3 regions of the Cupriavidus sp. 22TCCZM04-2 genome follow, and region 1 is predicted to be linked to each of the others. Evidence: predicted binding sites of a transcription regulator. Region 1 holds the regulator's gene; each other region holds the start of a gene.
What was found. Region 1 encodes sigma-54, which starts transcription at its own class of promoters, with help from an activator protein. Its sites were predicted from a motif close to TGGCANGNAANCTGCTTT; they were not measured.
Positions count from the first base shown of each region.

Region 2: the regulator sigma-54 is predicted to act here: its motif matches at 1,265-1,282, upstream of AC3FKG_RS08160 (pilin).
Region 3: the regulator sigma-54 is predicted to act here: its motif matches at 1,435-1,452, upstream of AC3FKG_RS14580 (ammonium transporter).

Region 1 is NZ_JBYOJS010000004.1:245,087-248,364, forward strand. It holds gene lptB (LPS export ABC transporter ATP-binding protein) at 1-506, shown strand, start outside; gene AC3FKG_RS09050 (RNA polymerase factor sigma-54) at 606-2,084, shown strand; gene hpf (ribosome hibernation-promoting factor, HPF/YfiA family) at 2,134-2,487, shown strand; gene AC3FKG_RS09060 (PTS sugar transporter subunit IIA) at 2,864-3,278, shown strand, end outside.
Region 2 is NZ_JBYOJS010000004.1:57,287-60,564, reverse strand. It holds gene sucD (succinate--CoA ligase subunit alpha) at 1-72, shown strand, start outside; gene AC3FKG_RS08165 (TerC family protein) at 343-1,038, shown strand; gene AC3FKG_RS08160 (pilin) at 1,353-1,841, shown strand; gene AC3FKG_RS08155 (PglL family O-oligosaccharyltransferase) at 1,933-3,278, shown strand, end outside.
Region 3 is NZ_JBYOJS010000008.1:181,846-185,123, forward strand. It holds gene AC3FKG_RS14565 (CreA family protein) at 1-10, opposite strand, end outside; gene AC3FKG_RS14570 (acyl-CoA thioesterase) at 18-503, opposite strand; gene AC3FKG_RS14575 (HU family DNA-binding protein) at 682-963, opposite strand; gene AC3FKG_RS14580 (ammonium transporter) at 1,484-2,686, shown strand; gene AC3FKG_RS14585 (mechanosensitive ion channel family protein) at 2,877-3,278, shown strand, end outside.

The DNA of each region.
Region 1 (3,278 bases):
TGGGCCTGTCCTACCTGCCGCAGGAAGCGTCGGTGTTCCGCAAGCTCAATGTGGAAGAGAACATCCGCGCGGTGCTGGAGCTGCAGCTGGTCAACGGCAAGCCGCTGCCTAAGGCCGAGATCGACAGCCGCCTCGATACGCTGCTGGACGACCTGCAGATCGCCCACCTGCGCAACAACCCCGCGCTGTCGCTGTCGGGCGGCGAGCGCCGCCGCGTGGAAATCGCCCGCGCGCTGGCGTCCTCGCCGCGCTTCATCCTGCTTGATGAACCGTTCGCCGGCGTGGATCCGATCGCCGTCGGCGAAATCCAGCGCATCGTCAGCTTCCTGAAGGCACGCAACATCGGCGTACTGATCACCGACCACAACGTGCGCGAGACGCTTGGCATCTGCGACCACGCGTACATCATCAGCGAAGGCACCGTACTCGCATCGGGCCAGCCCGACGAAATCATCGCCAACGAGTCGGTGCGCCGCGTCTACCTGGGCGAGAACTTCCGCATGTGAAGCCGGGGGCGGCAGGTGGGCTTGGCAGAGACGATCAGGCAGCATCAGCGATAGCAATTTCCGTTCCAACATCGGTTGGATGCGCATAGAATAGGTCGCATGAAACCGTCGCTACAGCTCCGTCTCTCCCAACATCTGGCACTCACGCCGCAACTGCAGCAGTCGATCCGGCTGCTGCAACTTTCTACGCTTGAGCTGCAGCAGGAAGTCGAGCAGGCCTTGACGGAAAACCCGCTGCTGGAGCGCGAAAACGACTGGATCGACAGCCCGCTGCGCGTGGCGGCCGATGGCTCGGTCAACCTGCAGAGCGCACCCGCGCCCGCACCGGCCGAACCGCAGGGCAACAGCGACGCGAACCCCAGCAGCCCGGGCAGCGAGGATGAGAGCTATAGCGACAGCGGTAGCGAGGATTACGGCAGCGACTGGAGCCTGGACGATTTCGCGCGGCGCCCGCAGGGCGAGGACGACGAGAAGACGCCCATGCAGCTGCGCGACGCCGAACCCACCCTGCGCGAACACCTGATGGAGCAGCTCGCGCCGCTGAAGATCTCGACTCGCGACAAGGGCCTGGCGATCTTCCTGATCGAATCGCTCGACGACGATGGCTACCTGAGCGCGTCGCTCGACGAGATTTGCTCCGAGTTGCCCGAGGAACTCGAATTCGAGGTCGACGAACTGCAGGCGATCCTCACGCTGCTGCAAAGCTTCGACCCGCCCGGCGTGGGCGCGCGCAACGCGGCCGAATGCCTGAGCCTGCAGCTGCGCCGGCTGCAGCATCCGCAGCGCGAACTGGCGCTCTCGATCGTCAACCATCACCTTGAACTGCTTGCCGTACGCGATTACACGCGCCTGAAAAAAGCACTGCAGGTGGATGAAGCGGCGCTCAAGGCCGCGCATGAACTGATCCGCTCGCTCGCGCCCTACCCAGGCCACGCATACAGCCGCCCCGAAGCGGACTTCGTGGTGCCTGACGTATTCGTGCGCAAGAGCGGCGGCGGCTGGATCGCGCAGCTCAATCCGGATGTGATGCCGCGCCTGCGCATCAACGACATGTACGCGCAGATCCTGCGCGGCGCCAAGGGTGAATCCGGTGCCGCGGGGCTGCAGCAAAAGCTGCAGGAAGCGCGCTGGCTGATCAAGAATATCCAGCAAAGGTTCGACACGATCCTGCGAGTTTCGCAGGCGATTGTCGAGCGTCAGAAGAACTTCTTCACGCACGGGGAAATCGCGATGCGCCCCTTGGTTTTGCGGGAGATTGCCGATACACTGGGATTACACGAGTCAACCATATCCCGGGTGACGACCAATAAATACATGGCAACGCCGATGGGTACTTTCGAACTGAAGTACTTTTTTGGCAGCCACGTTTCCACCGAAACCGGTGGGGCGGCTTCTTCAACGGCGATCCGCGCCTTGATCAAGCAACTTATAGGAGCCGAAGACCCGAGGAGTCCTCTTTCCGACAGCCGAATTGCCGAATTGCTGGGTGAACAAGGCTTCGTTGTCGCGCGCCGTACCGTCGCCAAGTATCGCGAAGCCCTGAAGATCCCTGCTGTCAATCTCCGCAAGACTTTGTAGCCGAGTTGCACCGCCTGCCTGGTGCAGCTCTTTCAGAAGGAGAAGCGCTATGAACTTCAAGATCAGTGGACACCACCTGGACATCACGCCTCCGCTGCGTGAGTACGTGGAAACGAAGCTGGAGCGTATCGTCAGGCATTTCGATCAAGTCATTGGCGTCAGCGTGCTACTCTCAGTCGACAATCACAAGGAAAAGGACAGGCGTCAGTACGCGGAAATCAATTTGCACCTTCGGGGCAAGGACATTTTTGTGGAAGCCCATCACGAAGACCTGTATGCGGCCATCGACGCACTCGTCGACAAGCTGGACCGCCAGGTGATTCGCTACAAGGATCGCGTGCAAGGCCACGACCGTGAAGCGGTCAAGTACCAGATGGCCGAGGCTCAACTACAGCAGCAATAATCAAGCCTGCCAGTCGCAAGGCTGGGCACTGAAAACAGGACTGATAAAGCAAGCCGCGCCATGTAGCGCGGCTTTTTTGCATCTGTAGCCCTGGCCTTGCGCGTGTCCTGGACACAAGTGTTCGCAACTGGCGCAGCACGGTGTATGCTCTCCAAGACATAGCGCGTAGCGACTCCGGCGCGAGCACCGTACCCAGGTGTGGCGGCGCCAGCACGGACCAGGCCATACAGGGCGCTGCATTGCACAAGAACAGGGGAGACGCTGCTCTATAATGGCCGAACGCTTGGTAAGCCATGGCGTGGCCGCAACCCGGCCCCACTTCGTTTCCGGGCTGAGCAGTCCGATCTGCCTGCTAACTGAAATCCTCGCATCGCCCATGAATCGTTTGGCCAAACTGCTGCCACCCGGCAACATTAATCTCGACGTCAGCGTCACCAGCAAGAAGCGTGTATTCGAGCAAGCCGGGCTCCTATTCGAGAACAACCATGGCGTGGCGCGGGCGACCGTGACCGACAACCTGTTCGCGCGCGAGTCCCTGGGTTCGACCGGTCTGGGCGCGGGCGTGGCCATTCCGCACGGGCGCATCAAGGGGCTGAAGCAACCGCTGGCTGCCTTCATGCGGCTGGCCGAGCCGATCCCGTTCGAATCGCCGGATGGCAAGCCCGTCTCGCTGCTGATCTTCTTGCTGGTGCCGGAACAGGCTACGCAGCAGCATCTCGAGATTCTTTCCGAAATCGCCCAATTGCTGTCGGATCGCGACATGCGCGAAGGCCTGGCAACCCTGGCCACGC
Region 2 (3,278 bases), 190 kb from region 1:
ATGGAAGCCTGCGGTATCAAGGTGACCAAGAACCCGTCCGAGATGGCTCGCCTGCTGAAGGCAATGCTGTAAGCAACACATCCGTGCCTCGCGCGTCATATTGCGCGCAGGGCCCTGTGTTGAACCGCTCCGGCCTGGCCGGAGCGGGGTTGCCCCCGCCAAGTGCGGGGGCAATGTCATTGTGGCGAAGCGCTTCCTAGGGTATTTCCCGAGAAGTTCGCCCGTGAATTGAAATCGAATCGAAAGGTTCGCACGATATACATGTCTGTTTTCTCAGACATCCGAAACTGCCGCAATCGGGCGGGGTCGGACACATAGATAGAAACCTCGAGGAGCCTTGCCGTGGAACTGCTGTCTTCCACCACGTTCTGGATTGCGTTGGGATCGATCATCCTGACCAACATCGTCCTGTCCGGCGACAACGCGGTGGTTATCGCGCTCGCCTCGCGCAACCTGCCGCCCGCGCAACAGAAGAAGGCCATTTTCTGGGGCAGCGCCGCCGCCATCATCATGCGCGTGGTGCTGACCGTGGCAGCCGTCAAGCTGCTGAGCCTGCCTTACCTGAAGATCATCGGCGCGGTGCTGCTCGTCTATATCGGCGTGCAACTGCTCAACAGCGACGATGACGAAGAGGGCCACGACGCCAAGGACAATATCTGGGCGGCCATCCGTACCATCCTGATTGCCGACCTGGTGATGTCGCTGGACAACGTGGTGGCCGTGGCCGCCGCGGCCCAGAAGGGCCCCGAGGGCAGCCAGCTGATGCTGCTGATCCTGGGCCTGGGCCTGTCGATCCCGCTGATCGTGTTCGGCAGCACCATCCTGCTCAAGGTGATGGAGCGTTTCCCGATCATCATCGTGCTGGGTGCGGCGTTGCTGGGCTACCTGGCCGGTGAAATGCTCGTGAGTGATCCGGTCGATGCCGCCTGGTTCGAAGTCAATGTGCCGCATGCCCATCTGGTGTTCGGCGCGGCCGGCGCGATCCTGGTGGTGGTTGTCGGCAAGCTGATGGGCCGCCGGGCGGCACAGACGGCCTGACGAAGCGTTTTCGACGCCTCAAAGCAAAGGGCAGCCCGGGTGGCTGCCCTTTCTGCTGATGGAGAAACGGAAATGCGGAACTACCTTATGTGAGTTATCGCACATTTTGTCGATCTGGCATGAGACATTGGCAGACTACTGACAATTTTTGGTACTAAGACACGGGTGCACGTTTGCTACGTGACGAAATTTGTCGCTTGACCCCCTGTTCGTGGGTATTGGTGCCTGGCACAGTACCTGCTCTATCCTCCCCGCACTTCACAAATCGAAGACGTGCAGTGCATTAACCTAAAATCTCTTCGAGGGGTCATCTCATGCAACGGGTTCAACAAATCAAGAAGCTGGGCCGCCGTGTCCAGAAGGGCTTTACGCTGATCGAACTGATGATCGTTGTGGCGATCATCGGTATTCTGGCGGCGATTGCGATTCCGCAGTATCAGGATTATGTGACGCGTAGCCGGTGGTCGGACAATATCACCTCGGTTGCTGCGCTGAAGCAAGCCATTGCGGAGTGTGTCCAGAACAACGCCCTTCCTACCGCAGCGGCCCCGGGTGCACCGGCAATTGCCCCTTGCGACACCACTGCGAACTTGGCCACTGCTGCGGGCGGTAACTTCACAGCTATGCCGACGCCCGCCAACGGCACGGTAACTTATGCTGCCGGCGTTATTAACATCGCGAGCGCAGGCCAGCTGACCAACTCAGGTTGCACCGTAACGTTGACCCCGGGGCTTACCCCGGCGGCCGTGACTTGGACGGGCGCAACTGGCGGAGGTTGTACGCGGAGTCAGACGGGCATCTGATAGCAGTATTTCGCGGAAAAAGCGCCTCCGGGCGCTTTTTCTTTGCCCACCTGCCAAGCTATCATCCGCCTTTTCCCCAACAAGGCGCCGCATGCCGCAGTCCAGGACCGCCATTCCGGCGCTCTTAGTTGTCCTCTCGATTGTTTTTCCCCTGCTGGTTTCCCGGCATACGCTGCCGCTGGCGACCCTATACGGCGAGTGGGTAGCCGCTGCATGTTTTCTTCTGCTTGCCGGCGCGCTCGCGGTATCGACGATCCAGTCCAAGTCACACAACGACGCCAATGTCCCCCGGATCGCGTGCCTTCCCGTCTGGTTGTTCGCCCTTGGCGCAATCCAAACTGCCTACGGCGTCACTGACCTGACTGGCAGCCGTTTCGCGACGCAACTCACTCTCGCATTCGGCGCGGTCGTCATGCTGACGGCCTATCGTTACGGCGCATCTACTTCGACGGACAATCGTCGAGTAGTGACAGACGCCCTCGCCACTGCCTTCCTCCTCGCCGGCCTCCTCGGCACCCTGTCACAATGGGTACAGCTTTTCCACCTGGAATCCCGTAGCTTCGGCCTGGTCTCGTCGTACTTCTACGACGACAACCGCCGCCTCTGGGGCAACCTCAACCAGCCTAACCATCAGGCCACGGTAGAAGGCATGGCATTGGTCGCTGCAACATGGCTAGCATCACGCGGCAAGCTTCGCTTCCCGATGTGGCTGGTAGCCGTGGTCTTGCTGGAAAGCGGTATCGTCCTGTCAGGTTCACGCACCGGCGTTCTGCACGTGGGTCTTGCCGCGCTGTACGCCGTCATCGCCGCGTGGCTTGCATGCGGTACGCGCCGCGATATCGATCCCATGCGCCGGCCCGTCGGCCAACTGGTTGCGGCCGTTGCCATGGTCGCAGTGCTGCTGGTGCTGCAGCCGGCAATCAAGGCAGCCGGCCACGCCTTCGACTGGCGCCTGTTCGACACAATTGCGCAATTCGAGGCCCCGGATCAGATGTCCGCGCGCAGTGCGTTATGGACCCACGCGTGGGCAATGTTCCGCTCCCACCCATGGCTAGGCGTAGGCTGGGGCGAATTCGGCTGGGCCCAGTTCCAGCAGTTGCCGCAGGTCGGCGTGAAGGTCGAGATGGCCCTGCATTCCCACAACGCCATACTCGACCTGCTGGCCAAGACTGGAATTGTCGGGACCGCTGGCGTGGCCATTGCGTTGGCGGGATGGTTGTGGCGCGTGGTGCGTGTCCGGCTGATCCAGGCAAATAACGACGAACGAGCGCAAACCGTCGTCGTCCTGACATGGCTGGCCATGCTTTGCGCGCATTCGATGCTCGAGTATCCGCTGCACTACCTGTACTTCTTCCTGCCGTTCTGCTTCATGCTGGGCTGGCTCGAACCGCGCGGTTTCGGGCGATGGCACATGCCGCGCTGGCTGTCGCTAGGATT
Region 3 (3,278 bases), on a different contig from region 1:
TGCACGCCATGGCCAAATCAGCTCCCGGTCACCTTGATGGCGTCGCGGCGCTTTTCCATTTCCTGGCGCAGTTCGCGGCGCTGCTGGGCCGCCGCAAAGCGCTGGCGCTCGACTTCGTCGCGCGGCTCCAGCGGCGGCACTTCGGCGGGCGCGCCGTTGTCGTCGACCGCCACCATCGTGAAATAGCAGCTGTTGGTGTGGCGCACCAGCTTGCTGCGGATATTCTCGGTCACCACCTTGATGCCGATTTCCATGGAGCTGCGCCCGGTGAAGTTCACCGCGGCCAGGAAGGTCACCAGCTCGCCGACGTGGATGGGCTGGCGGAACACCACCTGATCCACCGACAGCGTGACCACGTACCGGCCGGCGTAGCGGCTGGCGCAGGCATAGGCCACCATGTCCAGGTACTTCAGGATGGTGCCGCCGTGCACGTTGCCGGAGAAATTGGCCATGTCCGGCGTCATCAGCACGGTCATGGAAAGCTGGTGGGACTGGTCGTTCATGATGGTGGTGCAAGTTGCGGGGGCCGAGGCGCGGCAGTGTAACCCGTAAACCGGCGCTCGGGGGCGCCGGGGCTGATGTGGCCTGGGCAGGCGCCTGATATGGCCGGAGCGCCACGCGCGCGGCCAATAAAAAAGCGGCCCGACAGGCCGCTCTCTCGCTACTCCGGACGCAAACCGCTTACTTCTTCTTGTTCACGGCGTCCTTGAAACCTTGTCCAGCAGAAAACTTGACGGTCTTCGCGGCCGGAATCTTGATCGTTTCGCCCGTGCGCGGGTTGCGGCCCGTGCGTGCGGCGCGTTTACCCGAGCTGAAGCTGCCAAAACCCACCAGCGTTACCGAATCACCCTTTGCCACTGCCTTCTTGATACTGTCCAGCGCTGCGTTGAGCGCACGCTCGGCTGCGGCGTTGCTCAGTTCTGCTTCCGCGGCGATGGCCGATACCAGTTCACCTTTATTCATGGCTGATTTCCCTTGTTGGTCGTCGTCACCGATGTATCTGCCAGCAGGCATTGCATCGATCGGCGCAGTCTAATCTGCCCTTCGCGCCTTGGGCAATCCCCAGTGGCACCAATGCAACGAAAAAACCCGGAAATCCTTGCTTGAGGCCGGTTAGCGGGCGATTTCCCGCTCTGTTCCGGCGTCTTTCTCTGCGTTATTTCGGACTGGAGCGCAAGCGGGCGGTTCCGGCCTGTCGCCCCCTAGCAAGGCATCGTGGTGCAGCACCCATCATTCACCGCTATGGTGCAATGCACCGTCAAGGTTCATAAAAGCCCCTGCCGGCTGCATCATTCTGGCGCGCACGGACGATCTGGCTCCTTTCGTTATCGAAGATCTGCACCACCTCGCCCCCTGGAATCCGGGCCGCCCCTGCGGATATCCGGTGCGGATTCCACCATGGCGGTGCAAATGGCACCAGTATGCGGCCAGTTCTGGAATGGTTTTTGCATACCCATGCTCCCATTTTGAGCATGAGGGACCTATGGACAATTGGAAGACTGGCACCGACGCCATGTTTATCCTGCTTGGCGCAATCATGGTGCTGGCCATGCACGCCGGCTTCGCTTTCCTGGAATTGGGCACGGTGCGCAAGAAGAACCAGGTCAACGCGCTGGTGAAGATCCTGGTGGACTTCGCGGTTTCCACCATTGCCTATTTCTTTATCGGCTATACCGTCGCCTACGGCGTGCAGTTCATGGCAGGCGCCGATACGCTGGCGCAAAAGAGCGGCTACGAACTGGTCAAGTTCTTTTTCCTGGCGACCTTTGCCGCGGCCATTCCCGCGATTATCTCGGGCGGCATTGCGGAACGTTCGCGTTTCAATCCGCAACTGGTCGCGACCTTTGTCCTGGTGGGCTTTGTCTACCCGTTCTTCGAAGGCATTGCCTGGAACCATCGTTTCGGCATCCAGGACTGGATCACCAGCCTGACCGGCGCCCCGTTCCATGATTTCGCCGGCTCGGTCGTGGTCCATGCGGTCGGCGGCTGGATCGCCCTGCCCGCGGTACTGCTGCTCGGCGCGCGCCGCGGCCGTTACCAGAAGGATGGCCGCATCAGCGCGCACCCGCCGTCGAACATTCCGTTCCTGGCACTCGGTGCATGGGTGCTCGCGGTAGGCTGGTTCGGCTTCAATGTCATGAGCGCCCAGACCGTGGACAAGATCAGCGGGCTGGTCGCCATCAATTCATTGATGGCCATGGCCGGCGGCACGCTGGCCGCCTGGTGGGCCGGCCGCAACGACCCGGGCTTTGCCTACAACGGCCCGCTGGCAGGCCTGGTCGCCGTCTGCGCGGGTTCCGACCTGATGCATCCGCTCGGCGCGCTGATCACCGGCGCAGTGGCCGGTGTGCTGTTCGTCCACCTGTTCACGCTCGCGCAAAACAAATGGCACATCGATGATGTCCTCGGCGTGTGGCCGCTGCATGGGCTGTGCGGCGCCTGGGGCGGCATTGCGGCCGGCATCTTCGGCCAGCACGCGCTGGGCGGGATCGGTGGTGTTTCGCTGGGCGCGCAGCTGATCGGTACGCTGCTCGGCATCGTGATCGCCCTGGCGGGCGGCACTATCGTCTATGGCACCCTGAGGAAGCTGGTCGGCATCCGCCTCGATGCGGAAGCCGAATTCAACGGCGCCGACCTGACGCTGCATCGCATCTCGGCCACGCCAGAGCGCGAAACCAACTGGTAAGCCCGCCGCAGGAACGCGCGCGCAGGCGCCGTTCCTGACAATTCTTTTCTTGAACTTCCCCGGACGGCATGGCAATAATTGCCGTGCCCGTCATCTTGCGACGCGCCAGCGTGCAAGATTTGCCAGCCAGTCTTCGCAGTTCTTCGTTTGGTGCCGGCCCTTTGCCGGCCAATCGACCAGGGGAATGCCGATGGATGCGTCAACGTTGGAAAAGTTGAGGATCGTGGTGATTGCCTATGCCACGGAGTTCGGGGTCAAGATCCTGGCCGCGCTGGCCTTCTGGATCATCGGCCGCTGGCTGATCCACGTGGTGGTGCGCATGGTCCAGGGCGGGCTGGGCAAGCAGCAGGTGGATCCGACCCTGCTGCGCTACGTCGGCTCGATCGTAACGGTCGCGCTGAATGTGGTCCTGGTGATCGGCATCCTGGGCTACTTCGGCATCCAGACCACGACCTTCGCGGCATTGATTGCCGCAGCCGGCGTGGCCATCGGCATGGCCTGGTCGGGCCTGATGGCCAACTTCGCGGCCGGCGCGTTCCTGGTCGTGCTGCGACCGTTCAAGGTCGGGGATTTCGTGACCATCGGCGGGGTC